4 regions of the Brevibacillus aydinogluensis genome follow, and region 4 is predicted to be linked to each of the others. Evidence: riboswitches for the same ligand, from Rfam matches in the RefSeq annotation. Region 4 holds a riboswitch; each other region holds the start of a gene.
The links. Region 4 has a riboswitch for S-adenosylmethionine ahead of Q7F15_RS06855 (homoserine dehydrogenase). Riboswitches for the same ligand answer to the same signal wherever they lie in the genome.
Positions count from the first base shown of each region.

Region 1: another riboswitch for S-adenosylmethionine. It lies ahead of mtnK (S-methyl-5-thioribose kinase); the one in region 4 lies ahead of Q7F15_RS06855 (homoserine dehydrogenase).
Region 2: another riboswitch for S-adenosylmethionine. It lies ahead of Q7F15_RS18635 (homocysteine synthase); the one in region 4 lies ahead of Q7F15_RS06855 (homoserine dehydrogenase).
Region 3: another riboswitch for S-adenosylmethionine. It lies ahead of Q7F15_RS18580 (methionine ABC transporter ATP-binding protein); the one in region 4 lies ahead of Q7F15_RS06855 (homoserine dehydrogenase).

Region 1 covers NZ_OY569118.1:706,804-714,521, forward strand. The annotation lists gene Q7F15_RS03365 (hypothetical protein) at 1-187, opposite strand, end outside; gene Q7F15_RS03370 (RNA polymerase sigma factor) at 321-836, shown strand; gene Q7F15_RS03375 (anti sigma factor C-terminal domain-containing protein) at 808-1,989, shown strand; SAM riboswitch class I at 2,080-2,222, shown strand; gene mtnK (S-methyl-5-thioribose kinase) at 2,419-3,645, shown strand; gene mtnA (S-methyl-5-thioribose-1-phosphate isomerase) at 3,642-4,685, shown strand; gene Q7F15_RS03390 (GNAT family N-acetyltransferase) at 4,794-5,372, shown strand; gene Q7F15_RS03395 (MFS transporter) at 5,693-6,871, shown strand; gene Q7F15_RS03400 (hypothetical protein) at 7,054-7,191, shown strand; gene Q7F15_RS03405 (hypothetical protein) at 7,474-7,718, shown strand, end outside.
Region 2 covers NZ_OY569118.1:3,756,768-3,764,485, reverse strand. The annotation lists gene Q7F15_RS18650 (DUF58 domain-containing protein) at 1-446, opposite strand, end outside; gene Q7F15_RS18645 (AAA family ATPase) at 454-1,392, opposite strand; gene Q7F15_RS18640 (DUF5412 domain-containing protein) at 1,606-1,947, shown strand; gene Q7F15_RS18635 (homocysteine synthase) at 2,135-3,436, opposite strand; SAM riboswitch class I at 3,535-3,644, opposite strand; gene Q7F15_RS18630 (acyltransferase family protein) at 3,821-5,017, opposite strand; gene Q7F15_RS18625 (hypothetical protein) at 5,237-5,680, shown strand; gene Q7F15_RS18620 (rhodanese-like domain-containing protein) at 6,105-6,419, shown strand; gene Q7F15_RS18615 (SCO family protein) at 6,493-7,107, shown strand; gene Q7F15_RS18610 (DUF3889 domain-containing protein) at 7,256-7,579, opposite strand.
Region 3 covers NZ_OY569118.1:3,745,969-3,753,686, forward strand. The annotation lists gene Q7F15_RS18560 (hypothetical protein) at 1-152, opposite strand, end outside; gene Q7F15_RS18565 (peptide ABC transporter substrate-binding protein) at 282-1,907, opposite strand; gene Q7F15_RS18570 (MetQ/NlpA family ABC transporter substrate-binding protein) at 2,108-2,947, opposite strand; gene Q7F15_RS18575 (methionine ABC transporter permease) at 2,997-3,662, opposite strand; gene Q7F15_RS18580 (methionine ABC transporter ATP-binding protein) at 3,664-4,677, opposite strand; SAM riboswitch class I at 4,759-4,874, opposite strand; gene Q7F15_RS18585 (LCP family protein) at 5,005-5,982, opposite strand; gene Q7F15_RS18590 (methyltransferase) at 6,216-7,244, opposite strand; gene Q7F15_RS18595 (aldo/keto reductase) at 7,383-7,718, opposite strand, start outside.
Region 4 covers NZ_OY569118.1:1,392,821-1,400,538, forward strand. The annotation lists gene carB (carbamoyl-phosphate synthase large subunit) at 1-1,268, shown strand, start outside; gene pyrF (orotidine-5'-phosphate decarboxylase) at 1,495-2,232, shown strand; gene pyrE (orotate phosphoribosyltransferase) at 2,258-2,893, shown strand; gene Q7F15_RS06840 (DUF3221 domain-containing protein) at 3,102-3,671, shown strand; partial or broken gene Q7F15_RS06845 (reverse transcriptase domain-containing protein) at 4,105-4,801, shown strand; gene Q7F15_RS06850 (ankyrin repeat domain-containing protein) at 5,177-5,587, shown strand; SAM riboswitch class I at 5,857-5,964, shown strand; SAM riboswitch class I at 6,050-6,159, shown strand; gene Q7F15_RS06855 (homoserine dehydrogenase) at 6,215-7,540, shown strand; gene Q7F15_RS06860 (glycerol-3-phosphate responsive antiterminator) at 7,630-7,718, shown strand, end outside.

The sequences.
Region 1 (7,718 bases), 690 kb from region 4:
AGCCGTAATGAATGCCGTCGCAGCCGGTCTCGGCAAAGACGTGCATGTCGGGCGGCGTAATCGTGTAGCGGAAGGAATTGTCTGCAAACCGGAAATGGATATACTCCAGCGGTCTGTCCAGTCCTTCCCGTATCAGTTTCTGCTCCAATGCCCGCATGTGCTCCAGCAGGTCGATGCCATACCCCATCAAATCGCCCCTTGGACACCGTGTTATAATACCCCTTATTTTACCATAAACCTCAATATTTTGAAAAAATGCTGCGGCGCGGTGGAACTTTTCCTCGCCATGTGCGTGGATAGGAGTGAAAGGGTGTGAATCCGTGGAAAAGGTCGGACTGGAAGACGTGTACCGCTTGTACGTCAACGACATATACCGCTACCTCTGCCGATTGACCGTTGACCGGGTGCAGGCGGAAGACCTGACGCAGGAGACCTTTTTTCGGGCGTATCAATACCTGGATGACTATCGTGGGGAAAAGGTGCGCCCCTGGCTGTACAAGGCGGCCTACCACACGTTTGTGGACTGGCATCGGAGGCGGAAGAAGCGTCCGTGGCGATTGGTGGAGAAGATTCCGGAACAGCCGGACGGGGCGGCGGCGGACCCGGTGCGGACGCTGCTGAGCCAAGAGGCGTGGTCATCGCTGCGGACGTGCCTGGACCGGCTGCCGGAGAAGCAAAAACAGGTGATCCTGCTGCATTACGAACAGCTCAGCTACGCGGAAATCGCCGAGGTGCTGGGCATCGACACGGGGGACGTAAAGCGCTCATTGTTTCGCGGGCGGCAAAAATTACGCAGAATGTGGAGGGATGAACTTGACGACGGACAAGGCAAATGAGGATCGGGAACGGGAACTGCTGGCATATCTGCGCGGTGAAATGACGAAGGAAGAAGCTGCCTCTTTCCGTGCGAGGATTGCAGCGGACGAACTGTATGCGGAACGCTTGGAGGAGCTTTTGCTGGGCAGCGGCGGAGAGGAGGAGAGAGAAACGGACGTGCTGTCCGAAGAGACGCAGCGCGCCATCCTCCGCCGCAGCAAATGGCGCCACAGGCTCGGCAACGCGGCTTACACGGTGGCCATCTCGCTTCTCGTCGGGGCCGTCCTGATCTTCACCAACGGGTGGATCGGCTGGTATTTGTACGAGGACGCCTACCGGGTGGCCCGGGACATGGTGCACTTTACCCAGCCGGGGCTCACGGTGGGCAGCAGCGGTTCGCAAATCGGATTTCTGTACGGGGAGATAACCATGGAACTGCGTGAACAGGTGGGGAGAGACGATCAGAACGCCGGAACCTTTTCGATCAGCCACGTCTTCTCGATCATTTCCGCGAAGCCGGCATGGACCGACGGTTTGCGGAAAGAGCGGCTCTTTTTTCTCTTTCCGTTGTCAGCGGACGATCGGGAAGAAAGCGCCATCCGCAGAAATCCTGCCTGGAACACGCTGGAAAAGCTGCCGGAGGGAACGGTGGCGCAGCTCGCCGTCTCGTTTGACCGGCTGCTGACCCATGATGAGTACTACGCCCTTTTTTCCGGCTACGACTTGGATACCACCTGGTTCGCCGTGGACACGGGGCAGGAGCGAAACCATCCGGACGCGGCGGAAGGCAGTCTGCTGCTGTCGGCCGGTGACGTGTGGGGATACGCGGAAAGAGAACTCGATTACGGCGAAGCACCGATTCAGGCACATGGCGAAGGTGAGCGGCGCGCCCGGGCGTACCTGGCGGAAATGGAGTATCTCGCGGGACAGGAACGGCTGACGAACGCCATTGGCGAGCGGCTTGTGACCGCCCGAAACCGGCTGCGTATCGAGGAACGCTGCCGCTACCTGCAGCAGAACGGTGTGCGCCTCTACGGGGCGGTCGTGACGGGCCCTGTCAAGGAACTGCTAAAGCTGCGGCAGGAGCCGTCGATCACGGCTGCCTTCGTGGGCCGGATCGACTGGTGGAACTGGGACCGGCCGAGTGCTTCGGGCCAGCGAACCAGTCCGTGAAGACTGGACAATTCGCCCAAAAAAGGGTGTTGACAGCGAGAAGACGGGGTTGTATGATTCAAACAAACGTCAAAACCGCATACGTTGGATACCTTATCCAGAGAAGGTGGAGGGACTGGCCCGATGAAACCCGGCAACCGACATGACGCTGTTCGAGCGATTCTGGCGACAGACGTGCAGCGCATGCACGGTGCTAATTCCTGCAGAAACAAAAGTATTCTGGAAGATAAGGGGGAGACGACACGCAGACGCGTATGAACAGACCTCTTTTCTTCGGGAAAAGAGGTTTTTTGTATGTGCGGAATGCTCCGGCTGGAGGCGGCAGCAGCACACACGCCGCCCGGCGGCCGCCAACATAGACAAAGCGAAAGTGCAAAAACAAGTGAATGTGAAGACAAGAGAATCTGTCAAAGGAGAGGGGATTGGACCATGGCGTATCGCGCATTGAGCGAACAAGAAGCAGTGCAGTACGTAAAACAACTGCCGGACCTGTTTGCGCCGGAAGCGGAACTGACCAGCCGGGAGATTGGTGACGGCAATCTCAACCTGGTATTCCACATCAGGGAGGAAGCGACGGGCAAAAGCGTCGTCGTCAAGCAGGCACTGCCCTACGCCCGCGTAGTGGGTGAATCCTGGCCGCTCACGCTGGACCGCGCCCGAATCGAAAGCGAGGCGCTGCGCATCCAGCACAAATACGTGCCGGATCTCGTGCCGAAGGTGTATCACTACGACGAGGAGCTGGCCCTGACCGTGATGGAAGACGTCAGCGACCACGTGATTATGCGAAAAGGCTTGATCGAGGGCAACCGCTACCCGCTGTTCGCCAAACAGATCGGCCGCTTTCTCGCCCATACGCTGTTTTACACGTCCGACTTGGGGGCGCATCCCTACGACAAAAAAGCGCTTGTCGGAAGATTCATAAATCCGGAATTGTGCAAAATCACGGAAGACCTCGTCTTTACCGATCCTTACGAAGACGCGCCGACCAACAATTTCAACCCGCTGATCAAGCGGGAGGTGGAGGCGATCTGGAACAACAAGCAGCTGAAGCTGGAAATTGCGCAGCTCAAGTACGATTTTCTCACCCGGGCGGAGGCGCTGATACACGGCGACCTGCATACCGGCAGCATCTTTGTATCGCCGACGTCGGTCAAGGTAATCGACCCTGAATTTGCCTACTACGGCCCGATCGGCTTCGACATTGGCGCGGTGATCGCCAACCTGCTGCTGAACTACGCGGGCCAGCACGGTCTGCAGCCGGACGCAGGAAAGCGGGAGGATTATCGAGAATATCTGTTGGCAACGGTGGAAGACGTTTGGAACGAGTTTGTCTCCCAGTTCGTCCAGCTCTGGCACAAACAGGCGAAAGAGCGGAGCGCCCACACCGAAGGCTTCTGGCAGGGCTACGTGCAGCGGCTGATCCGCGACGCAGCAGGCTTTGCCGGCTGTAAAATCCTGCGCCGCGTCATCGGACTGGCGGGCGTCGCCGACCTGAACAGCATCGCCGATGACCAGACCCGCGCGGAAGCAGAACGGCTGGCGCTGGCGATTGGCCAGGCGCTGATTCTGGAGCGGAACAAGGTGGAAGTATCGACAGACATCACAGATATCGTTCGGACGGTTACCGCACGATACTACCAGGAGGCTGTAGTATGACAACGACCAGCACGCCATTTGCGCCGGTCAAGTGGCAGGATGACGCGCTCGTCCTGCTGGACCAGACCCGGCTGCCCGTTGAAACGACATACCTGACACTGACGACTGCACAAGAAGTGTGGGCGGCCATCCGCCATCTGCAGGTACGCGGGGCACCGGCCATCGGCATGGCGGCCGCCTACGGTTTGTACCTCGGCATCCGCAACAGCGACGCCAACGATTTCGATACGTTTTGGCAACACCTGAGCGAACAGGCTGACTACCTCGGCACCTCTCGCCCGACGGCAGTCAACCTGTTCTGGGCCCTGGACAGGATCAAAGCACGCGTGCAGCGCGAGTCCGGCAAACCGGTGGCAGAGCTGAAGGCAGCAGTCCTGAATGAAGCCCTGTCCATCCAGCGGGAAGACGCGGAAGTGTGCCGCCGGATCGGAGAGCATCTGCTCACCCTGCTGAAAGACGGCATGGGCATCCTGACGCACTGCAATCCGGGGGCGCTCGCGACAGCAGCCTACGGCACGGCGACGGCCCCGCTCTACCTCGCCAAGGAGCGCGGCTGGAACCTGAAAGTGTACGCTGACGAGACTCGGCCTGTGCTGCAGGGGGCGCGCCTCACCGCCTACGAGCTGCAGCAGGCGGGCATCGACGTCACGCTGATTTGTGACAACATGGCGGCGATGGTGATGGCCCAGGGCAAGGTGCAGGCAGTCATCGTCGGCACGGACCGCGTGGCTGCCAACGGTGACGTCGCCAACAAGATCGGGACCTACGGTGTCGCCGTTCTGGCACACGCGCACGGCATACCGTTTTACGTGGCGGCCCCGCTGTCTTCTATCGATCTCGACACGCCGACGGGCGCAGACATTCCGATCGAGGAGCGGCCGGCGGAGGAGATTACACATGGACTGGGCAAACAGGTGGCGCCGGACGGCATCAAGGTGTACAATCCTGCGTTTGACGTCACTCCGGCCCGCTACATCACGGCCATTGTCACCGAAAACGGCATCTACAAACCGGACGAAATCCGCAGCTGCAAACGCTGACGCAAACAGCCCTGGACGGCCCAGGGAAGGGCGTCTCGTCCGGAGGTCCTTTTTCCCACCGATAAAGCGCCCCCGGGCGCTGTTTGCGTTTCCTGGAGGAGGAGAGACATGAGAGTGATTCCCATGACGATGGAGGCCTGCCTGAAGCAGCTGGAACCGGCCGACGCGGAGGAGTTGTTCTGGCTGACGGATGTCAACCGGGCCTATTTGCGCCAGTGGCTGCCGTGGCTTGACATCGTGCGCGAGGTAAAGGACACAGCCCAGTTCATCGCCTTGACGATTGACCAGCACAAGCGCCGCCAGGGCACCCATTACGGCATCTGGTACAAGGGCAGGTTGGCCGGGACGCTGGGCGTCCACAGCATCGACTGGAACAATCGGAAGACGTCCATTGGGTATTGGCTGGGGGAGCAGTTTCAGGGAAAAGGGCTGATGACTCAGGCAGTGGCCGCTTACCTGGACCATCTCGTGTTTGGCGAGTGGAATCTGGAGCGCGTCGCCATCCAGGCGGCGACGGGCAATGTAAAAAGCCGGGCCATACCGGAGCGGCTTGGCTTTCAGCTGGAAGGCGTGCTGCGGAGCAACGAATTCTTGTACGACCATTTCGTCGACCACGCCGTCTACAGCATGCTCGCTGCCGAGTGGCGAGGCCGGAGATCCGCGGGGATGAGCAGGAGCGGGATTTGAGAGAATATGTTGGATTGACAAGAAAATTTGGATAACTTACGATCGTAACATGACTAGCGAAAAAGGGATTGCGTGCAGCGCATCCCTTTCTTTGTTGCGAACAAGCAATAGGTCAAGCGGCGTGCCTGCCTGATGCGGGACACTGCCAGCTTCGACCGTGATACAGAGTCGGCTGTCTAGCCAGCGCAGAAAGGGCTGCATCCAAACAGGTACCTGTTGCAGCAGGTTTTCTCTCTGCGGCGCAGCCAGGGAGTGCCGCTGACGCGGCGGAAAGGCTGCATATGAAATAAGGGAGAGTTTGAGAGGAGTTACCGGACATTATGTCGTCATCGCGTTATACCTTTTGGGTACTGATCCTGGTGGTGGTGATCGGCGGCGTCAGCCAGGGTCTGACCATCCCGCTTTTGGCCGTGCTGCTGGAACAGCAGGGGGTGTCGTCTTTGGCCAACGGCCTGAACGCGGCTGCCTTGTACATCGGGATGGTAGTGGCTTCACCGTGGTTGGAGATTCCGCTCAGACGGATCGGCTACCGTTCCACCATTTTGTGGGGATTGGTGCTGGTCACCGCCTCCACCGTGCTGCTCCCGTTCTTTACCCATCTGGCTGTCTGGTTTGCCCTGCGCCTGCTGATGGGCGTGGGCGATACTTCGCTGCACTACGCCAGTCAGATGTGGGTGACGAAAATTGCGCCGCCAGAGCGGCGAGGACGGGATTTGTCGCTGTACGGATTGGCATACGGGATCGGTTTTAGCATCGGACCGCTGGGAATCAACCTGCTGCCGTTCGGGATCTGGGCACCGTTTGCGGCGGTCACTGTCCTGTACGTGCTGGCGTTTTGCCTGCTGGCCCGTATCCGCAATGCGTATCCCGATCCGGTACCGCCGGCTGCGGATGGAAGGCGGGAAAACCGCTACGCTGCCGTCTTCCGGCTGGGGTGGCTGGCGCTGATTCCGTCGTTTTTGTACGGATTCATGGAGACGTCGCTCAACGGCAGCTTTCCCGTCTACGCGCTGCGAACAGGCATCTCAGTGGAGTGGGTGTCGCTGATCCTGCCGTCGTTTGTCGTGGGCAGCATCATCCTGCAAATGCCGCTGGGGGCGTTGAGCGACCGGATTGGGCGCAGACTGGTGATGGGTGTCTGCGCATTGGTGGGGGCAGCTGCGTTTTTGCTGTTCCCGTTGAGCGGCGACAGCGTCTGGGCGATGATGCTGCTGTTGGCCCTGGCGGGTGCGGCGGTCGGGTCGTTTTACTCGCTGGGCCTGGCCTTTGCGGCTGACATCCTGCCGGCGTCCATGGTGCCGACGGCGGGCATCATTGCCGGCGTGAACTTCGGTGTGGCCAGCATTCTTGCGCCCAATCTGAACGGTCTCATGATGCAGGTGTGGGAGCCGTGGACCATCTTCTGGCTGATGGGCGGGCAGCTTCTCGCTTTCGCCGTCGCCTGCCTGCTGAAGCGGACCCAGTCAGAAAAGATGTGCCTTCATACCCAGGAAAGCTAGGCGCAGCATCCCTCTGCCGTCACAATATCGTCTGTCATGCAGCCCGACTAACGGGCTGTTTTTGCTGAACGTCCTTCAAATTGGGCGCAGACCCAAAGAATAAGCGGCGCTCCCGGCATAAACTGAGAACAGCAGGGGAAACGTAAGGATAGTCCCATTTTTTGTCGAAAGGGGTCGACCCGATGCTTACGCCATCCGTATTTAAACGCGGGATTATCTGGATTCTGTTTTTTCTGCTGAGTCTGGTCGTCGCTCCCTTCTTTACAGATGACAGCAATCCGGCGCCCGCTCCCGCCGCTCCGCAGGCGACAGTCCGATAGGGCGACGGCACACATACCCGCGTTCACGGCCAGTCCGGCCGGCGAGATGCATGGCGTGCCCCGGCATCCCGTATCCACAATCCACGTGGTGCGGGATGTTTACGTTTGGGGGGCTGTCCTGGAGGGGAAGGAGATATCAATGAATACGTCGAAAGGCTCAGGAAGGAAGGGCATAAAATTCATGAAGTTTGTTAAAGAGCTAGACTTTAAAAAAAAAGAACGATTGAATGGCAGGCACTCGCTGACATAAAAAAACGGTAACACAAGGTGTGAACTGGATTCATGAAAAACTTGGTCAGGGATATTTTTACTATTATCAGGATTGCTTTAATCTTTCTTGCTACCTTTGCACTTTCAAGCCTATTGTTTTTTAGGTTTTTCTATGATGGTAAAAATGATGAACTAGTTTTTTTAATCCAGTTGGTTGTCGTTTTTCATCTGCCGCTGACGCATCCCGCTGCAGTTGGCTCCCTTTGCCTTCGCGAACCCAAGTATAAGGAGGGAATTATCATGTCGACGTGGATCTT
Region 2 (7,718 bases), 1.7 Mb from region 4:
GAGAGCGTGTCCGCCTGGGCTTCCGTCAGCCACACCAGGCCGCGCTTGTGCGGGGTGATCGTAAACGTGCGTTCCGCGCTTGTCCTCAGCGGCAGGTCCAAGCGGAAGCGAGCTGTACAGCGCTGTCTGTTTGCTGTCACCTCATCCGCTCCCTCGACTGTCACGTGTTTGGGAAAGGACAGAGAGATCACCGTGCCGGGCAGCGGCAGCCAGGAGCGGTTGTGCAGCGTGAAACGGATGGTGACGGGCATCCCCTGCATCACCCGGCGCAGGTCAGCATTCCACTCCAGCCGAACCCAGCGCGGCAGATTGGCCCGCCACCAGCGGTGAACCAGCGTCATGAAAAAGTAGAAGCCGCCAAACAGCCAGAGAAAGCGGCTGCCCGAAAACAGGGCAAACAGCAGGCAGAGAAACCCCAAGACGTGATACACCTGTCTCGTGCTCATGTGTGGATCACACGCCTTCTTCGACCGGAGCCGCCACGCTTTTGAGGATGTCGTCGATCACTTCCTGCTCCGTCACGTGCAGTTCCGCTTCCATTGACAGGCGGATGCGGTGGACGGCCAAAGCGGGAAACACGGCTTTGACATCGTCAGGCAGGACGTAGGTGCGCCCGTCCAGGTAAGCGGACGCCTGCGCCGAGCGCAGCAGAGCGATCATGGCGCGGGGGCTGAGACCCGTTTCCACGGAGCGGTGGTGACGGGTGGCTGCCGTCAGATCGATGATGTACTCCTCCACGGCGGGGCTGACGTGCACCGCTGTCACGTCCCGCTGCATGGCAGCGATCTCGTCGACGGTGATCACCGGCTTCACCTGCTCCAGCGGTGAGCCTGTCCGGAACCGCCGCAGGATCTCCCGGGCGTCTTCCCTGCTGCCGTAGCCAAGCGACAGGCGGAACAAGAAGCGGTCCAGCTGCGCTTCCGGAAGCGGATAGGTTCCCTCTGATTCGATCGGGTTTTGCGTGGCGATCACCAACAGCGTCGGCGGCAGGGGGAGTGTCACCCCTTCGATGGTTACCTGCCGTTCTTCCATGCATTCCAACAGGCCGGATTGCGTTCGCGGCGTGGCCCGGTTGATCTCGTCAGCCAGAAGCACGTCGGCGAATACCGGTCCCCGACGCAGCTCGAACTCGCCGGTCCGCTGGTTGAACACGTGCAGCCCGACCACGTCTGAAGGCAGCAGGTCAGCGGTAAACTGCACCCGGTTGTAGGTACCGCCGATCGCCTGGGCGAGCGTTTTGGCCAACACGGTCTTGCCCATGCCGGGCAGGTCCTCCAGGAGCACGTGGCCGCGGGCCAATAGAGCCGTCACAAGCAGCCGGATTTGCGGCGCCTTGCCGACAATGACGCGGTTGATGCTTTCCAGCAATGTGTCCAAAGGACGATGGATCATGCGGACGTCTCCTTTATCGGAAAATAGGGCACCGGTAGTTCCAGTATGGAAGGTATTATACAGCGCGACACCTTATTTTGCCAAATCTTCATAAAATTTTTGGGGTTTGATAAAATCGCAGGGAAACGAGCGAGCCGAAAATCCCGACAAAACGTAATTCAATAAATAATAGGTAAAGGGGCTGGTGCTTTGCGGATAAAGAAAGTGCTTTTCGTGGCTTTGGTCGTCTTGATTTTGATTGCTGCTCTTGTTGGCATCGTCGTGTACCATTTCTTTTTCTCGATGTCCAATCTTCCAGAAGGGACATTCATCAAGGAATCGGCTTCGCCTTCAAATGAATACGTCATCAAACTATACCTTGTTGACGGCGGCGCTACTGTTTCTACAGCGATCAGGGGTGAACTGGTAACAAGTACAGGGGAAAAACGCAATATCTATTGGGAGTATCGCGTTGATACAGCATCTATTGAATGGAAGGACGATCACACTGTTGTTATTAACGGTCATTCGTTAAATCTTTTAAACAATGACGTGTATGACTGGCGAAGGCAATAGAGAGAAGGAGAATCCCGATATCACCATGATGTAATCTTGCGCCCGAATGTGGAAAATCCGGCGTCCTGCAATAGAAAAACAGCGAAGGGGAACTCCCTTCGCTGTTTGATGCAAACGAACGCGGACGCTCGCCATCCTTGGACGCTTTGCGCGCGACGGGCGCCCGTGCGTTGACCTGTCTCGTACCTTAGCCAACCTGCTGGGGTACCGCCTGCTTCAGCGCCTGCTCCAGATCGGCGATGATGTCGTCGATCGCCTCCGTCCCGATGGAAAGGCGAATTAGGCCCGGGGTGACGCCGGCAGCGAGCTGTTCCGCTTCCGTCAACTGCTGGTGGGTGGTGCTGGCCGGATGGATGATGAGCGACTTGGAATCGCCGACGTTGGCCAGATGGGAGAACAGCTTGACCGACTCGATCAGCTTTTTCCCTTCGGCGACGCCGCCGCGCACGCCAAACGTGAGGATGGCTCCGGCACCTTTTGGCAGGTACTTTTGCGCCAGGCGGTAGTGCGGATCGCTCTCCAATCCCGGATAGCTGACCCACTCCACGGCGGGATGTGCCTGCAGATAACGGGCGACGGCCAGAGCGTTTTCACTGTGCCGCTCCATGCGCAGATGCAGCGTTTCCAGCCCCTGCAGGAACAAAAAGGCGTTGAACGGCGCGACAGCTGCCCCGATATCCCGCTGCAGTTGAACCCGGGCCTTGACGATGTACGCCAGCGGGCCGAACGCTTCCGTGTAGACGATGCCGTGGTAGCTCGGGTCGGGCGTGGTCAGGCCGGGAAACTTGCCGCTGCTCCAGTCGAACTTGCCGGAGTCAACGATGATGCCGCCGATGGCCGTGCCGTGTCCGCCAATGAACTTGGTGGTGGAGTGCACGACGATATCGGCCCCGTGGTCAAACGGACGGCAGAGGATCGGGGTGGCAAAGGTGTTGTCTACGATCAGCGGAATTCCGTATTCGTGAGCGACCGCGGCAATCGCCTCGATGTCGGCTACGTCTATGCGCGGGTTGCCGATCGTTTCGACGAACAGCGCTTTTGTCTTTTCGTTGATTTTGGATCGGAAATTGTCCGGATTGGACTGGTCCACGAAGTGAACGGTGACGCCGAACCGCGGCAGCGTGTGGTAGAACAGGTTGTAGGTGCCGCCGTACAGGCTGGTGGAGGCGACGATTTCGTCTCCGGCCTGGGCGATGTTGAGGATGGCAAAGGTAATCGCCGCCTGCCCGGAGGAAGTGGCCAGCGCCCCGACACCGCCTTCCAGCAGGGCGACCCGCTGTTCAAACACGTCCTGGGTCGGGTTCATGATACGCGTGTAGATGTTGCCCGCCTCTTTCAACCCGAACAGGTTGGCGGCGTGCTCCGTATCGCGAAACACGTACGAAGTCGTCTGATAAATCGGCACCGCGCGCGAGCCCGTCACCGGGTCAGGCGACTGTCCACCGTGCAGCGCAATGGTTTCCGGCTTCCACTGACGTTGATCCGACATGGTCATCTCTCCTTTTTCCTGCATGAAAATGAATGGATAAAAAGCGAAGCCTTCTTCCGGAGAGAAAGAAGGCTTCGGTCATTCCGAATCAAGCGGCCGTTTCATCTCTCAGAATCCGGGATTCTGCAGGAATTGGCACCATGCAAGCAGGATGCTTGCCGGTTGCCGGGCTTCATTGGGCCTGTCCCTCCGCCGCTCTTGATGAAATCGAAAGATTTTGCAAATTGTGCTTACTTGGTATTATAGGGGGGCCGCCGGGTTTGGTCAATAAGAATTTCCGGGTAAGTCAAGGGGATTTGTTGTGATTGCTTTTTGTCCTGAATCACGGCGGCTGTAATGAAAAACGCCCGAATGCTTTCTTTCGGGCGTTTGCAGACCACATACCTATAAGAGGGAATTATCCTGAACATATGCTTTTTTTACACGGGGCGGCTTTACTTGCTTCCGGAAAAGAGTTAGATAAAACTTTTTCGCCCAGAATATCGACGTTGTGTCTATATATCTGTACATAAGATATGAACCAACCATCATAAGCGGGAAGGACAGGAGAAAGCTGATACATACACTGACATTATAGGAGAAACTGCCGTTCAACAGAGAAAAAATATAACCAGACACAGAACATAAGATCGTAAAATGCAACAGGTACAGCGAAAATGAGATGTTTCCCAAAAACACGCAGATGGGGGAGGATAAGATCTTTTGAATACCAGTAGAAGCCAAGATTGCGATCATGAGGAAAAAAGCACCCCAAACATGGTTAAACTTCATCGGATCATATCCCATAAAAGAGACGTCGAGTAATGCGTATATGGTATTGGATGTATCGATGTAAGGATAAGATCCCATATACAACCCCAAAATCCCTGTTAGTAAAGGTATATAAGGTTTTTGAAACACGTGCAGCGTACGCTGGTGATTGTGATATACATCGCAGAGAAGCAGGCCTAACACAAATGCAAGATAGTAGGAATGACGCAACATGTAGATCAGCAAGAGATAGGCTACGTAGCGGTAAGGAGTATCTCTGCACACAATCAACATTGCAAAAATGAGATACGACCCGATCAGTTCGTAATTCATGGTCCATAAAACAGGATTATAGTCAGCGTTGCCGAGAAAGAACGTGTCGAAAAATGCAGTGCGAACCATGGTGACAAAATCATGGCTAAGCGCATGGTAATGTGTTGTCATATCTGTATACGTGATGGGCGAGACTGTTTCAAGAGAAAATCCGTTTAGAAGAAGGATGATGTATACCAATAAAATAGAGAAAAACACAGGCAGTACAAGCCGAAAGTATCGTTTCACCGTGCTTTCTATGACGACATCTACCCTTCTCGTTTCCCAATATTTATAGCTTAATACGAATCCACTTAATACAAAAAAAATACAAACGGAAAAGTTTCCGTTATAGAAGAGATTGAATGGTGTTTTGCTTAACCATGCTTCAAACTGGTTATGCATCATTTCAGGACGCAAGGTGAAAAGAGAAGGGTAAAATACCTGCACAAAATGAGAGATGACCACGACCACTGCAGCTGTCCCACGTAATCCATCGAGAAACGAGATTTTTTTCATATAATCCTCCGTATCATAAACACTCGCTGGATGAAAGCTGAAAGTATTTGCAAAAACTAACAATTCTCTACTTGAATGAAAAATCCTCCTAAATCTTCAATAGAATACCACCAAAACTTTCTGTTATTGACAATATATTGAACCGCATTCAAAAAATGTAAAAGATAGGGTACAATGTACCTGGATTAAATTCCAAATAATGTATGAGGAGTTGGGAGAATGAAGAAAATGCTTTTTACCGTTGCGTCCCTAGGCCTTGCACTTTCATCCCTTGTTAATCCTGTTGTTGCATCAGAAAGTCTTAGCCAGAAAACAAATAAAATTCAAGAGTCTATAGGTATTCAAGAAATTGCGAAAGATTGGAGCCGATTCTTCGTTTCGCAATATGGTACTTATGTGATTAACGAAACATTCACACTAAAATCTGGAAGTGCAAATGCAGGTGTGTGGGCTACGAATAGTAGTTGTGATGTTTCGGTTTATCTTGATCAGCTAGATTCATATGGAAACGTAAGGAAAAGTATTAATCTGGGACGGGTTTCTGTTGGGAAAGGCCAAACTGGCTATACAAGTCCCAATGTTGCTGTAGACACAGGAACCTATAGAATTAGGGTCTATGGATACATCCCATCTGATGGAAAAGTTGCTATTTACAATCATTGATCATTGATGAACTGGAGACCTTCGGTATACGAAGGTCTCCAATTATTAATTTAATAATTAAGAGTAGTTAACACCCTTGCCGCTGCGCTAGATTTTTCAATAAGAATTTGCAATAGCATGTAAGGCAAACTAACTGGGCTGAAGCTTTTTTGTCGACTTTATTAAATGCACAGGACGTCTCCTTCAACTCTGTAGCTGTCTCCTGTCTTAAAGTAATTTAAATCTCTCTGAATTTCGTTATCGTTGGGTTATCCGGTTCATCATGAAATGCATCTGTTCTGTTACTGTTGCCTGTCACTGTTCTTACGACTCAGAGGGGGGACTTAACTTCACAGGAATGTCATGTACGAACACAGCCGCCGGTATGGTATGATGGGTGACGGTATGGAATCCATATTTATGAAGATACAGGAGGCTTGTACATATGGCGGAACAAGGGGTAAAGGAAATCACGCCGCGGGAGCTGTTGGAGAAGCTGGCTGCGGGAGAGAAGGTGCAGGTTATCGATGTGCGCGAGTTGGAGGAGTGGAATGCGGGCCACATCAAGCAAGCCAAACTGATTCCGCTTGGCTTTTTGCCGCATCGCGTCGATGAGCTGGACAAGGAGACACCGGTCGTGCTGGTCTGCCGCAGCGGCGCCCGCAGTCACATGGCCACCCAGTATTTGCAGGAATTGGGCTTCGATGCGGCCAACATGGTGGGCGGCATGCTCGCTTGGCCGGGGGAAACGGAAGCGTAACGTATCGGTGCAGAGATAAACGCGCGTGATCGCCGTTTGGCAACAGCGCGATCAGGAAGAGGAGGCACGTGATATGAGCGAAGGCAAAGTGTCGTTCTGGCAGCGCTACTGGTTTGCCGTGCTGGCCGCCGTGCTGGGAATGCTCGTCGTCGGTGTATTCGGCTACCAGTACTGGCAAAAAAGTCAGATCCCCGTCATGAAGCAGATAAACGACTTTGCGCTGGATAACATCGACGGGTCCACATTTACCCTGTCCGGAACCAACGGCAAGGTTCGGCTGGTGGAGTTCATCTTTACCCACTGTCCGGATATCTGCCCGGCCACGACGTTTAACATGGCCAAGATGCAGGAACAGCTGAAGGCCAAAGGGCTGTTCAAAGACAAGGTGGCGTTTGTGACGATCACCTTTGACCCGGAGCGGGATACGCCGGACGTGCTCAAGGAGTACGCCGACAAGTTTGGTGCCGATCTGAGCGGCTGGTACTTCCTGCGCGGCGATCAAGCCACCGTGGAAAAAGTGACCAAGGACTTTGGCATCGCCGTGCTGAAACAGCCAGACGGTTCGTTTGCGCACACCGCCGTCATGTTCCTCGTCGACAAGGACGGCAACATGCGCCGCGTGTACGGGATGGCGTCCAAAATGGATATGGACAGCATGTTGAAAGACATTGAGCTGTTGGCTGATTAGTCAGCCATTCGGGAGTGCTTCTGCCGGAAATCAATATTCGACAAAACCCGCCCAAGCCGGACCTGACGTGTTCAGTCCCGGGGCGGGTTCAACTGTTTCATGGACGGTTCCATTCAAACATCACGGGTCTCTTCGTCACATTGGCTGTTCAGCCGGTCTCTTCCAAACGGATGGCGATGACCTTCTCCGTCTGCTTGTCAAACTCGATCCGCACGATAACGGCCCACATGCGTCTGCCCTCCCGGAGCAGCAGCTTGAACGTCTCTTCCCACGTAGCAGGCGTTTTGCTCGTCCGCCCGACATGCAGGTAGTCGACAATTTCCGCTTGCGGGTACGTTTTCATCGTGTGTTCGATCGCGAGCCGCCCCCATTTGGCGTAGGGAGGCTGCGCAGAGGCCGGCAGGGCGTGGAGGAGCAGCAGCACCGCCGCGTATGCAGCTATCCAGCCCCGTCGGTGCAATCGGTCACGCATCAGGGCGCACCTGCCTCTCCGTAGTAAATGTCCGCAGAAAATATCGCTTGAGCGGTAGTGTGCCCGATTACCGGCATCATACTCGCTGCAGCCAGGACCACCAAAGATAATAGATAGACCCTGCGCCCTTCGGCAGATG
Region 3 (7,718 bases), 1.8 Mb from region 4:
AACTGTGCCACGTACTGATCCAATTCCTGCTCGGTAAACGACTTCCCGAACTTTCTGCCCAGATCGCGCATCACTTCCTTCAGCCCTGCGTCTGTCTTCAGCTTATCTTTCGGTATGGACCTGACCAGGTTCAGCAGCTTTCCAAGATCCACGGCTTCTCCCCCTTGGTACGGTTTATTCCTTGTTACTCTATGACCAAAGAGGCTCGGGGGATTGGTCGATTGTCCCTGTCGGATGAAAAAAAGAAGAGAAGCACACGCATGTGCTTCTCGGTTTTGCCCTTATTCAAAGGAAGCCCATTTCCAGTCGACGTTGCCAAGATCGCTGATGACAACCCCTTTGAGGTTCTCCTTTTGCACCCAGGAGTGGGTGTAGTAGTAGATCGGGATGACGGGCATTTCGTCCATGAAGATGGACTCGGCCTCGGCCAGAATCTGCTTGCGCTTCTCCGTATCATTTTCCATGCTGGCCTGATCCAGCAGCTCCTTGAACTTGGGATGTTCCCAACGGGTGTCGTTGTTGCCGCCCATTTTTTCCTTAAACAACTCCAGGAAGTTGATCGGGTCGTTGAAATCACCCAGCCAGCCCTGGCGGCCGATTTGGAATTTGCCTTGGTGCAGGTCTTCGATGTACACCTTCCACTCCTTGTTTTCCAACCTTACATCGACGCCCAACGCTTTTTTCCATTGATCCTGGATCGCCTGGGCGATTTTTTGGTGCCCTTCTGTCGTGTTGTAGGAGAGGGTGACCGTCGGCAGCTTGGTGATGCCCAGCTCCTTCATGCCTTCTGCCAGCAGCTTCTTGGCAGTCTCCACGTCGTTGTCCTTGAAGTAGCCGTCCTTGTTCAGCGCCATGGTCGGCGGTACAGCCCCCATCGCCGGAAGTTGACCGGCCTGCAATACGTTGTCGATCAGGGATTGACGGTCAATCGCGTAAGCAAATGCTTTACGGATTTTTGCATTATTAAACGGAGGTTGCTCTGTATTGAACTTATACCAGTAGACACCTGCGATGGTCTTGTTGTGCATCTTCCCGGATTCTTTCAACATCGGGATGGCGTCCGTCGGCAGTGCACTTATCGGCGCGCCGGCCCAGTCGAGCTCGTCGCGTTCAAACATGGACAGTTCGGTGTTCTCGTCATCTACCATGGAGAACTCGATTTTGTCCATTTTTACCACGTCTTTATCCCAGTAATTTTCATTTTTCACGAGCACCAGCTTGTTCTTGTGCTCCCATTCCGCCATCTTGAACGGACCGTTCCCCACGTGGGTGCTCGCCTGCATCGCCCAGTTCGGGTTGGATTCAACCAGCTTCTTGTTGACCGGGAAATAGGTCGGGAACGCCGTCAGTTCCTTGAAGAAAGGCGTCGGCCTTTCCAGCTTTACTTCCAGCGTCTTTTCGTCCAGCGCCTTGACGCCGACGTCCTCCGCTTTCGCCTTGTTCTTGTTGTACGCCTCTCCGTTCTTGATGTAGTACAGCTGATACGCGTAGGCTGCTCCGGTCTTCGGGTCGAGCGCGCGCTTCCAGGCAAACTCGAAGTCGTGCGCGGTCACCGGGTCGCCGTTGCTCCACTTGGAGTCGCGCAGATGGAAGGTGTACGTGAGGCCGTCAGCCGATACGTCGATTTTTTCCGCCACGGACTCGTGCGGCTGACCGTCCGCGCCGATCCGGGTAAGCCCGTCAAATGTTGCCCGAATAATGGCCGAAGAGGTTGTATCTTCGGAAAGACCCGGGTCAGCCGTAGGCGGTTCGGAGTGCAGGTTCAACCTCAGCACCTGCGAGCCGGTTTTCTTCGCTTCCTCTGCCTGGGACCCCTGGCTTGGGTTGTCGGAATTGCCTCCACACCCTGCGAGAGCGGCACCGAGCACGAGGAGTGAACTCATCGCAATAAAAATATTCTTTTTCATGCCACTTATCCCCCTTGTCTAAATCTTTCCTCAAATATACCTCTATATATGTTGTTTTTAAACAAGTTTTACGTTGATTTAATAAAATTTTATTTATTTATAAAAAAAATCGTCGGAATGATAAACATTCATGCAAAAGTGGACGGCAAACATAAAAAACGCCCGAATCAGCCGATTCGGGCGTCAGAGGAGGGACGGCCTTAGAATGCCGGCACAACCGCTCCTTTATACGTATCCTCGATGAACTTTTTCACATCCGGCGAGTTCAGCTCTTTCGCCAGCTTTTGGATGGCCTCGGAGTCCTTGTTATCCGGACGTGCTACCAGATAGTTGGCGTACGGAGAGTCCTTGTCTTCAATGATCAGTGCGTCTTCGGTCGGCACCAGTTTGGCTTCCAGCGCGTAGTTGGTATTGATCATCGCCAGATCCACTTCTTCCAGAACGCGCGGCAGCATGGCTGCTTCTACTTCTTTGAACTGCAGGTTTTTCTTGTTTTCGACGATATCTTTTACGGTGCCTTTGATGCCAACGCCGTCTTTCAGCTTGATCAGGCCGTTTTTCTCCAGCAGGGCCAGCGCACGGCCGTTGTTGGTCGGGTCGTTCGGCAGAGCGATGGTTGCACCGTCGGCCAGTTCGTCAATCTTTTTGATTTTCTTGGAGTAAGCACCAAACGGCTCGATGTGCACTGCCACCACCGGCACCAGGTTCATGTTTTGGTCTTTATTGAACTGCTCCAGGTACGGAATGTGCTGGTAGAAGTTGGCGTCCAACTGTTGTTCGTTCAACTGCACGTTTGGCTGTACATAGTCGGTAAATTCCTTAACTTCCAGGTTAATGCCCTGTTCTTTCAGTTTCGGCTGGATGAATTTCAGAATTTCAGCATGAGGTACAGGCGTAGCGCCCACTTTCAGGGTGATTTCTTTTTGTTCGCCCCCGTCCGAACCGCCAGACGCATTCGGAGCGGTTTCGGTTTTCGTGCCGCATGCCGCCAGAGACAGTGCCAGTACAGTCGACAGAATGGAAACAGCCCATTTTTTCACAGATGATTACCCCTTTCTCTTTCATATTGTTGTCTTTATGGTAAAGATCTTACTTGCGGCTGAAACGGATTACCAATTTGTCTCCCAGCGTTTGCAAGATCTGAACCAACACCAGCAAAATCACGACAGTAACAATCATCACATCGGTCTGGAACCGCTGGTAACCGTAGCGGATGGCCAGGTCGCCCAGTCCGCCGCCGCCGATCACGCCAGACATCGCCGTGTAGGAAACAAGCGCCACGGTGGTAATCGTAATGCCGGCAATCAACCCCGGACGGGATTCAGGCAGCAGCACGTTCCAAATAATCTGCCACTTGGACGCTCCCATCGACTGGGCCGCTTCGATCACACCGCGGTCCACTTCCCGAAGCGACGTCTCCACCAGTCTGGCGAAAAACGGAGCCGCCCCGATCACCAACGGCGGAATCGCTCCCTTGACCCCCAGCGAGGTGCCGACCAGGATTTTCGTCAGCGGAATCAACATGATCATCAGGATGATAAACGGCACCGAACGCAGCACGTTTACGACAAAGGAAGCAATCGTGTAAAAGACGCGGTTTTCCAAAAGCTGTCCCTTGGAGGTGAGAAACAGCAGGACGCCCAGCGGCAGTCCGATCAGGACGGTAAACAGCGTCGAAAAGCCCAGCATCGTCAGTGTATCCAATGTGGCCTTGCCGATTTCCGCCACATCGACGTTTTCAAACGTCAGTCCCATGTTACATCACCTCCACTTCAAGACCGCGCTGGCGCAGGGTTTCGATCGCGCGGCTGTTCTGCTCCGGATTGCCGCTCAATTCGACGACCAGCTGGCCGTAAGGTGTATCTTTCATCCGCGAAATCGTACCCTGCAGGATGCTGAACATCGTGCCGGTCTCCTGCATGGTCTGGAACAGGATCGGCTGGTACGTCTTTTCGCCCAGGAACGTGATGCGCACAATCGTCTGGTCGCCGGCCGCCTTTTCGTGAGCCACCACTTCCCGCAGCTCGGCGGAATCGGCCACCTGCTCCACGAACTCCCGCGTCGTCGGATGCTGCGGTTTGAGGAACACGTCCAGCACCTTGCCTTCCTCGACGATGACACCTCCGTCGATAACGCCGACACGGTCGCAGATGGAGCGGATGACGTGCATCTCGTGCGTAATCAGGACGATGGTCAGGCCCAGCTTGCGATTGATGTCGAGCAGCAGGGCGAGGATCGAATTGGTCGTCTGCGGGTCGAGCGCGGACGTCGCCTCGTCACACAGCAATACTTTCGGATCGCTGGCCAACGCGCGGGCGATCCCGACACGCTGCTTCTGCCCGCCGGAGAGCTGGCTCGGATACTTGTCGCGGTGTGCTTCCAGGCCGACCAGTGTGAGCAGTTCGTTTACCTTTTTGTCAATCTCCGCCTTGGGCCGCTTGGCCAGCTTCAGCGGAAAGGCCACGTTCTCCGCCACCGTGGCCGAAGAGAGCAGATTGAAGTGCTGAAAGATCATGCCGATTTGGCGCCGCTGCTCCTGCAGCTTGCGGTCATCCAGTGTAGTCAGGTCGACGCCGTCTACGATTACGTGACCGGATGTCGGACGCTCCAGCATGTTGATGCAGCGAATCAGTGTACTTTTCCCGGCACCGGAATGTCCGATGATGCCGAAGATTTCTCCTTTTTCTATGGTCAGGTCAATCCCCATTAGTGCGGGGACCGTCTTGCCCTGTACCGTGTAGTTTTTGCGCAAGTTTTGCAAGCGAATCATCCGGTTCACCTCCCTATACGGAACAAACCCCTTTTTCAGCATGAAAAAGGGGTTTGCATCGATATCCGATCACATCCACCCTTCTCATCTCTCAAGATTCTCCGATCTTGTAGGAATTGGCACCGCGACACCCATCTGTGCGATGAGCCGGTTGCCGGGCTTCATTGGGCCTGTCCCTCCGCCTCTCTTGATAAGAAGAATTTCTCCGTATATGCTGTTTGTTTGTATTTTCGTTGATACAAATCGGATTATATTCCATTTAAAAAAACGATGTCAATGGAAAATTAAAGGAAAAGTGCAGGGCGATCTGCCCGCTTGAAGAGAGCCTCAGCTCTGCTTCCCGTCCGTTTCCCCCGCGGAATTGGCTTCCGGTTGGGCTTGCAGTTTTTCCTGAACAAAAGCCTGAACACGTTCCACATCAGGAATAAGGACAGCACCGGCGCGATTGGATTCGCTGAACATCCCCATTGGCGGAAGCTGATACTGACCGGGCTGTTCGGTGTTCAGCGTCAATCCGAGCGAGGCCAGCTTCAACATGTCCAGAGAGCTGATGTTGGTCTGCACGTACGGGGTAATTTCTTTCAAAATGGACGGCAGTTGGATCAGCGTGGTGCCGCTCTTCATCTGGTCGGCCAGCGCGGCCATCAGCTTCCGCTGCCGCTCCGTCCGCGTGTAGTCGGACGTCGCGTCGTGACGGAAGCGGACGTATTGCAGCGCCTTGGAGCCGTCAAGCCGCTGCAGCCCTTTTTTCAGATCAATATCGTACATGCCCTTGTCCGTAGGGTCGCGGTACCGCATGTTTTTCTCCACGTACAGCTCCACGCCGCCGACAGCGTCAATCAGATGCTTGAAGCCCTCGAAGTCGGTGATCACATACCGGTTCACCGGCAGCCCGGTAAACTGGCTCACGGTTTCCATCGCCAATTCCGGCCCGCCTTCGACAATTGCCGCATTGATTCGCGCATGTCCGTGGTCGGGAATCTCTACGTAGGTATCGCGCAAAATCGAAAACAAGTCATATCGTTTCGCAACCGGATCAATGCTGAGCAGCATCATCGAATCGGAACGGGGCAGCGCGTTGCTGCGCATGCCGCGCCGGTCAACGCCCATCAACAGGATGTTGACGCGCTCCTTGCCGTCCCACGTGGGAATCTCCGCCGCCTTGGTCGCGCCGCCGGCGGGATGGTCGATTACGTTTGGCTGTTGAATGTCCTCGGCAAATTGATACAGCGAATATCCGTAGTACCCCCCTGCCGCAGCGACTGCCACGATCAGGAGGAGCAGCATTCGTTTCAAAAAGCGCATATGGAAAACGCCACCTTTGTCTCTTTCAGATAATATACTCCCCACTTTGTCTAGTATACTCGAATCCGGTCGAAGGCGGGCACCCTATATTTGGCTGGAATCTTGTTATGTAGGTGCGCATGTGACCTGGCGATGCTTGAATAAAAAATGACACCTCCCTGCTACACGCGGATGAGGTGTCATCACAAACATTGGGCTATGCTATTGTTAAACAGATTGACTGGGCCATCCTGTCACACAGGGACAGCCTCCAGCATTGAGACGGCTGCAGACGTCGGAATGATCCGCTGCAGTTCAAAGCCCGCTTTCCGGAAAAGCGTCCGGAACTCCGCCTCGGTCCGTTCCTTTCCCGTAGCCATGATCATCATTTCCAGATCAATCAACATGGACGGATGCGGTTGATTATTGGCCGGAACGACCATCTCGATCACCAGGAGCTTTCCGTCTTCCCGGATGGCCCGTCGGCAGTTGCGGAAAATGGCAACGGCTTCCTCGTCGTTCCAGTCGTGGATAATGTTCTTCATCATGTACAGATCGCCGCCTGCCGGAACCGATTCAAAAAAGCTGCCGCCGATACACGCGCACCGATCCGCAAGCCCGGCCTCGGCAATGTGCCGCCGGGTGCCCTCAATTACGGCGGGAACGTCATAGATCGCCCCTTTCAGCCCCGGATAAGCATTCAGGATGGCGGTCATTAATCGGCCGTGACCGCCTCCCACGTCGATCACCTTGTCATATGGGGAAAAGTCGTACGCCCGCACCAGCGCCGACGCCATCCGGTTGGACATGTCCGACATGGCCTGGTTGAACTGCTCACCCGCATCGGGATGACGCTCCAGGTACGCAAAAACGCCCATGCCGTGCACGTCCTGAAATGCCGATTTGCCCGTTTTCACCGTATACATGATGTTGCTCCACGCGTCCCGATGCCATTTTTCCCCCATCATGATCGCCATGCCGCGCAGGCTGTTCGCTCCTGACTGCAGATACGAACCGAGCGGCCCCAGTGCAAACCGCTGCTCACCTTCCTCCCGAAACAGCCCGATGCCGCACAGCGCCCTCAAAATGCGATGGAGCGACGGGGCATGCGTCTCGGTCGCCTCGGCAAGCTCGCCGACGTTCTTCGGCCCATCCGCCAGCAGATCAGCAATTCCCAGCTTGGCGGCAACATAGATGGCCTGCTGCACCCATCCCCCGGTGATCCATTCCATGACCCGATCGGCTAACGCCTGTTGTAACTGTGACTTCTTCTCGTTTTGCATCCTGTCTCCCCCGCTCTATGGATTTTGTCTCACTGCCAAGGGTATTCAGGCACGTACAATAAAATTCCAGTTCATTCAAATAATAACGCTCTTTTCCATTTTGGAAAAGAGCGTTTGTCTCCGCGGTTATCTCCACAGTTAAAACTTCAGCTCCGGCAGCTGGTACCACTCGCCGGACATCCATTCGCTTGCCTTCCAGCGCAGCACGTCGGGACGGACGAGCGAAATGATCTCCTGGAAAAAGGCGACCCGCTCGATGTCGGTCATTGGGACAAAGCGGTTTGCCGCCTCCACATCCGCCTCCAGTTCGCTCATCTTGCTGACCCCGAGGATCGCGGTGGACACGGGCAGACTCCAGGTGTAGCGCAGAGCCTGTTCCGTCCACGGCGCCAGTTGGCCCAGCGCCATCACCTTCATCCCGATGACAGCCACGCCTTTTTCCACCGCCAGCGGAACGAATTCGTGGGCAAAGCT
Region 4 (7,718 bases):
GCGTGCGCATCCTCGGCACCAGCCTGGAGAACATCGACGCAGCGGAAAATCGCGAAAAGTTTGAAGCGCTGCTCAGAAGCCTTGACATCGCCCAACCGCCGGGCAAAACCGTCACCTCTGTGGAAGAAGCGGTGGTGGCGGCTGAAAGCCTCGGCTTCCCGGTACTGGTTCGTCCATCCTACGTCCTGGGCGGCCGCGCGATGGAAATCGTCTACAACAAGACGGAACTTTTGGAGTACATGGAACACGCAGTGAAAGTCAATCCGGAGCATCCGGTGCTGGTCGACCGCTACATGGTCGGCACGGAGGCGGAGGTGGACGCCATCTGCGACGGGGAAAACGTGCTGATTCCGGGCATTATGGAACACATTGAGCGCGCAGGGGTGCACTCCGGTGACTCGATCGCAGTGTATCCGCCGCAGTCGCTCTCGCCTGAAATCAAAGCAGAACTGATCGACATGACGACGAAGCTGGCCCGCGCCCTGCAGATCAAAGGGCTGATCAACATTCAGTTTGTCATCTGCGACAACCGTCCGTACGTGATCGAGGTAAACCCGCGTTCGTCCCGGACCGTGCCGTTCCTGTCCAAAGTGACGGGCATCCCGATGGCGAACATCGCGACCAAGGCGATCCTCGGCCACTCCATCGTCGAGCAGGGCTTTACGCCCGGCTGCCATCCGGAAGACGAGATGGTTTCCGTGAAAGTGCCGGTCTTCTCCTTCGCCAAATTGCGCCGCGTCGACATCACGCTGGGTCCGGAAATGAAGTCGACCGGCGAAGTGATGGGCCGCGAGCGGACGCTGGCCAAAGCGCTGTACAAAGGGCTCCTGGCCGCCGGCATGAACATCCCGACACATGGTTCGCTGCTTGTCACCGTCGCCGACAAGGACAAGGAAGAAGCGCTGGAGATCGTGAAACGCTTCCATCGCCTGGGCTTTAAACTGCTGGCCACCTCTGGAACGGCGGATTACCTGGAGAAAGCGGGATTGACCGTCACCCGCGTAAACAAGCTGTCCGAGGGCACGCCCAACCTGCTGGACATGATCCATCAAGGGGAAGCGAATATTGTGTTAAACACCCTGACCAAAGGCAAGACACCGCAGCGGGACGGTTTCCGCATCCGCCGCGAAGCCGTGGAAAACGGTGCCGTCTGCCTGACGTCCCTGGACACAGCAAAAGCGCTCCTGCACGTCCTGGAGACGATCACGTTCTCTACGGAAGCGATGCCGGCGCAGCGCACGGGAGCCAAGCTCGCCGTGCCGGTATAACAGTCAGAGCGTCCCCTGCGGATCTACGGCTATGGATTCGCAGGGGAGTAAACGCGACGAAGTGTCGCCACTAGGAAGCCCCCTATCGGGGACCCGGATGTGGCTACGCAGGGGAGTAAACGCGACGAAGTGTCGCCACTAGGAAGCCCCCTATCGGGGACCTGGATGTGGCTACGCAGGGAAGCAAATTCGAGGCGGTGTCGCCACTAGGAAGGGAGAGAGCGGTGTGCCGCTGCAACCAACCGATATACGCGAGCGCATGATCGTTGCGCTCGACTTTTCCACGAAAAAGGACGTCACACAATGTCTGGCCCGGCTGGACGGGCTGATTCGATACGTCAAGGTGGGTATGGAACTGTACTATGCAGAAGGCCCGGCGATCGTCCACTACCTGAAGGAGCAGGGACTGAAGGTGTTTCTCGACCTGAAGGTGCACGACATTCCCAACACGGCCAAAGGGGCGATGAAAAGCCTGGGCCGTCACGGCGTCGACATGGTCAACGTGCACGCTGCGGGAGGCGTGGCGATGATGGAGGCGGCCCGGGAAGGACTGGAGCAGGGGACCGCGGCCGGTGCTCCCCGTCCTCTGCTGATCGGCGTTACGATGCTCACCTCGACCGGACAGCAGACGATGAACGAGGAGCTGGCGATTCCCGGCACGGTGGAAGATGTCGTCGTCCATTACGCGAAGTTGGCCAAACAGGCGGGGCTGGACGGAGTCGTCGCCTCTCCATTGGAAGTACCGATGATCAAGCAGGCGGCCGGTACTGATTTCCTCACCGTCACCCCGGGGATTCGGCCTCTCTGGGCGGAGAAGGGAGACCAGACTAGGATCACGACCCCGGAACAGGCGTTTCAGTTGGGGAGCGACTACATCGTAATCGGCCGGGCGGTTACGGCTTCGCCCGATCCTGCCGCCGCCTGGGAGCGGATCGTTAACGCCGTTCAGGCGGCATGCCTCTAAACGTACGCGAAGGGAAGAGGATAGGATGAATACCACGACAGCCAAAGAAATAGCGGGACACCTGCTGGAGATCGGCGCCGTTCACCTGCGCCCGGACCAGCCGTATACCTGGACATCCGGCATCAGGTCGCCGATCTACTGCGACAACCGGCTCACGATGTCCCATCCGCCGGTCCGCCGCCGGATTGCCCAGGCGTTTGCCGAGGTGATCCGCGAACATTTTCCGCAGGTGGAAGTAATCGCCGGAACGGCGACGGCAGGCATCCCGCACGCTGCCTGGGTGGCAGAACTGCTGGACCTGCCGATGATCTACGTGCGCGACAAGGCAAAGGGGCACGGGCGGCAGAATCAACTGGAAGGCGTGCTGGCCGCAGGTCAAAAAGTGGTGGTCATCGAGGATCTGATCTCCACCGGCGGCAGCTCGCTCAAAGCGGCAAAGGCCGTCCAGGCGGAGGGAGGCGACGTGCTCGGCGTGGTAGCGATCTTCAGCTACCAGTTTCCAGAAGCGGAAGCCCTCTTTAGGGAGGAAGGCATCCCGGTCGCGACGCTTTCCCACTACACTGCACTGCTCGAGACGGCACGCGAGCGCGGCGTCATCACGGCAGAGCAGGAAAGCCTGTTGGCCGACTGGCGCAAAGCCCCTCGCAGCTTTTATGCGTAACCGGTCATGACGCATGTCCAAACGGATTGGATAAAAAAATTTTGTACCTCAATCGACTGTACTTTACCAACGCCCTGTTTCGGGGCGTTTTTTGTTTTGTTCGTTACCAAAATGTAATTGATTTTCATGTTTTTTACATTATAATACTTCATAACCGGTGGGTAAAAATCGTGGATGCTCTTTTACATTTGAACGTAATGGAGGGATCATGAACAGACCATTACTGTACATAACCTTGTTTGCGTTTCTGCTTCTCACAGCAGGATGCTCGGATGAGAAACCCAAAAACGAACGCAAAGGTTTGACAGGATACGTCATCGAGACAAACTATGAGAAAAAAGCACTGCTGGTTGCTGAAAGTGACAAAACAGCAAGAGATGGCGACTATGACGCCGAATGGTATTTCGTAAACGACGATGCCATTCTGCTTGATCGCAAGAATAACAAGGTTTTGCTTACAGACATAGAGGTCGGAGCGGAAGTAGAAACATGGGCGGCTTCCCCTTCATTGGAATCGTATCCTGCGAAAACGGATTTGAGCAAACTTGTCGTTGCAGATGATGTACAACATCCACATTATCCCATGCTGCAAAAGAAAGCCATTCAAATGGCGCTAAACTTTGTAAAGAGTCTTTCTGACAAAGCTGATATATTCATTGTACAGGATGCAGTGAGCACCGAATCAGAATGGATCGTTCGCGTTTTTACTTTCAATGCAGGACAGAAGCACGAGATAAGTGTTCATGCAGAAACGGGTGAAGTAAAGCAAATCAAGTAACCCGGTATTGTGGAAAGCGCCTTTTCCGTTGGCTCGATAGGTGCCAGTGCCTTGCTGGTCAAGAAAAAGGATGGCCGATCTGACGACGCCATCCTTTTTCGGTGCGCCCAGCATGGGCGGTAGCTATAGGGTGAAAGTCCCGAACAGGAGTTGGCTGTACCAACCGTTAGCTCAAGGCAAGGGTGTCCACCGTGAGGCGGAATCTGTCTGAAGGAAGCCGGCGGCAAAGTCCCGCCCTGAGGTACACGAATCCGATTGGAGGTTACTGTATTCGGGCGAGTCTGCACAGCAAGACAAAGCTCTATACAGCCAAGGGATACGGCAGTATAGCGGGCAGGTACATGGGATGAAAGTTACCGCTCTTACCCGGAGAGGTCTGCATGATACTCCTACTACTGTTGGCAACCAACTTCACGAGCACTGAGCGACCAATCGGTCGCAGATCGAGGAAAGAACCTATAAACCGTAACCTGTCCGCAAGGTTGAAATCTCAAAGCCTGACGGAGGAGTGTGGTTGTTATGCATCCTTACCGTGGCAGAGCGGTTGATCCAGCAGGCCATCCTGCAAGTATTGATTCCCATTTTTGAACCCGACTTCTCCAACTGTGGTTTCGGCTTTCGTCCGGACGTCGTGCTTACGACACGGTACGTAAGGCGAAGCAAATTATTGATGAAGGTTATCGGTACGTGGTTGACATCGACCTAGAGAAATTCTTCGATTGAGTGAACCACGACATTCTGATGAGCCGTGTAGCACGAAAGGTGAAGGACAAGCGCCTCCTTACACTGATCCGTGCCTACCTTCAATCTGGAGTGATGGTCAACGGGGGGCGTGACGACGGAGGAGGGCACACCTCCAGGTGGTCCCTTAAGTCCGCTGTTGGCCAACATTCTATTAGACGATCTGGACAAGAAGTTGGAGAAAAGGGGACACCGTTTCTGCCGCTATGCGGACGACTGCAACATATGTCCAAACGTACGGGTGAACGTGTAAAAACAAGCGTGGAGCGATACTTGACTAGGTTCTCAAATTCAAAGTAAATCAACTCAAAAGTGCGGTGGATGACCCGTGCAATCGCAAGTTTTACGGGTTTAACTTTACTCCTGGAAAGGAAGCACTGATACGTCTACGCTCCAATCAATCATCCTGTTGAAAGAACGGATTCGCCAAAGGCTTCTGACTAAGACTGTGGACAAGTTGAAACGAGTTCGTACGCGGTACCACGAACTTCGTTTACTTGGTCTTTCTCACAGCAGAGCTCTGGAAATTACAAACACCTGAAAGGGGCGTGACGGTCAATTAAACCCGCACATGCACAAAACCCTTGGCATTGCCTACTGACAACAACAAGGGCTGATGAGTTTCATACTTTACACATTATCAAGCTTGGTGAACCGCTGTAAACCGGACGGTACGTACGGTGGTGTGTGACTCAATTGAGAATCTGTTATGCTATACTTTTTTTAAGTTTTATTTAGGGTAATGATAATAAGGAGGCAATATAATGAAAAAATATAGAGGTCTAATACTGTGGGGGATCTTTATCCTACTGTTAGGAATTAGTATCGTTGCTGCAATATCAGTACAATCTGATCGTGGCCCCGTTTATAACTATACTTATAATGAGGAGTTTAATCCGAACAATTTTTTTGATGCTGTACTTAAAGGTGATATTGAGAAAGTAAAGTCATTTATTAATAAATCTATGGATCCAAATATAACTGATGAAGAAGGAAGGACTGCACTTTTTATCGCTGTAAGAGAAAAAAACGTTGAGCTCGCTAAGTACTTACTAAGTGTAAATGCAGACCCTAACATTAAAGATTTTTACGATGATTCACCTTTAGAATTAGCGAAAGGATACAATAACAAAGATCTAGTTGATCTCTTAATTCAACATGGTGCAAGGGAGTAAAATCAGAATTAATGTCAAAATCAGTTGCAAATCCCTGATATAAGAGTTCATGCAGAAACTGATGAAGTGAAACAAATCAAATACCCGGTTTTCGATGGGTTCGGGTGCCTTGCTGGTCAAGAAAAAGGATGGCCGATCTGACGACTCCATCCTTTTTCGTATGTATGTCAACTTGCAGCGGCTTACGACGGGCGAAATGCCGGTCTGCCAGATTTTTGTTGACGAACAACCTGTGATTCTTTACAATGATACCCAAGAGTTAAACACTGTTCTTATCCAGAGCGGCGGAGGGACTGGCCCAATGAAGCCCGGCAACCGTCACGCGGTGCGTGACCAGGTGCCAATTCCTGCAAGACAGATGTCTTGACAGATAAGAAGCGGGTTTGATTGATATGGACGCAGACCTTCTTCTTGTCGGAGAAGGTTTTTTTATTTTTCTGTTTCAAAATTTCATAGGACTTCTTCTTATCCAGAGAGGTGGAGGGACTGGCCCGATGAAGCCCGGCAACCGTCACGCGGTGCGTGACCAGGTGCCAATTCCTGCAAGACACGCGTGTCTTGAGAGATGAGAAGAAGGCTCGAGCACAATGCACACCAGCCTTCTTCGAATCCGAAGAAGGCTTTTTCATGTTGTACAAACAAAAAACGGGGTGGAAAAACATGAGTGTGGTAAAAGTAGGCTTATTGGGATTGGGAACGGTAGGCGGCGGGGTGGTCAAGACGATCCGTTCGCAGCAGGAGAAGCTGTCGGCCCGGTTGGGCAAGCGCATCGAAATCGTCAAGGCGCTGGTGCGCGACTCGCGGAAGCAGCGGGCCGTGCAGGTGGAGCCATCGCTGTTGACGACACGGTTTGCCGACGTTCTGGAAAGCGACGTAGACATCGTCGTGGAAGTGATGGGCGGCGTGGAACCGACCTACGACTACGTACGGTCGCTGATCGAGAAGGGCTGTCATGTGGTGACGGCCAACAAGGAGCTGCTGGCCAAACGCGGCGCGGAGCTGGTGGAACTGGCCAACCGGCACGGCGTCCATCTCGCCTATGAAGCCAGCGTCGCGGGGGGAATTCCCATCCTTGGGGTGCTCCGTCAATTCCTCAGAACCAACGATATTACAAAGGTGTGCGGCATCCTCAACGGGACGACCAACTTTATCCTGTCGCAGATGGAGGAGGCCCAGCTTCCCTACGACGATGTGTTGAAGCGGGCACAGGAACTGGGGTATGCGGAGGCAGACCCGAGCTCCGACGTGGAAGGCTGGGACGCCTTGTACAAGCTGTACATTCTGGCACAGCTCGTGTTCGGGGAGTCGCTGCCCCTGTCAGCCATTGAGCGGCAGGGGATTGTTGAAGTCTCGCAGAGCCACATCCGGCTGGCGAAGGAACTGGGGTATCGGATCAAACTGCTGGCGCAAGCCCACCAGGGAAACGGCGGCCTGCACCTGTCCGTGCGGCCGACGCTGGTGCCGCTGGAGCATCCGCTGGCGCGCATCCAGGATGCATACAATGCCGTACAGGTGGAAGGCAGTCTCGTCGGCGACCTTTTGTTCACCGGCAAAGGGGCGGGCGAATTGCCGACTGCCAGCGCGGTTGTGGAAGATCTGGCCTACTTGCTGACCCAACCGTTTGCGCCTCATCCCGCTTGGCGTGAACGGCCGGAGGCGGTCCCGTCCAGCCGCCTCTCATCCGGCCTCGACTTCTGCTGCCTGGCAGGGACAGCGGCTGGCGTGACGCCGGAGCAGGTACTGCTGTTTCTCGAACGGGCGGGTGTCTCCGTTCGCAGGATGACCGTCCAGTACGATTCGGGCAGCGTCCTGCGTGTGGGCCTGCTCGCTGCCGGACTGCAGGAGGAGCACGTTGGGCTTTTGGAACGGGATTTCGGCCTCGAAGCGCGGCTGTACCCCGTGCTGGAGGCGGCCGATGATCAAGATGCTGACGGCGGGAGTGCGGGGCTGTAAACTAGCATCCAACTCCCCATCGCATTCGCCGGGATTTTTTGGCATGATAAAAGCGGAGCACTTCTTCTTCAAGGGGATGAGGACAAGTCATGCTGGGTTCGCAAACCATCTTGCCGGCCATTCGCCAAATGAAAGAATTTGAACGCGTCCTGGAAAGCCGGTACGAGACGATCATTTT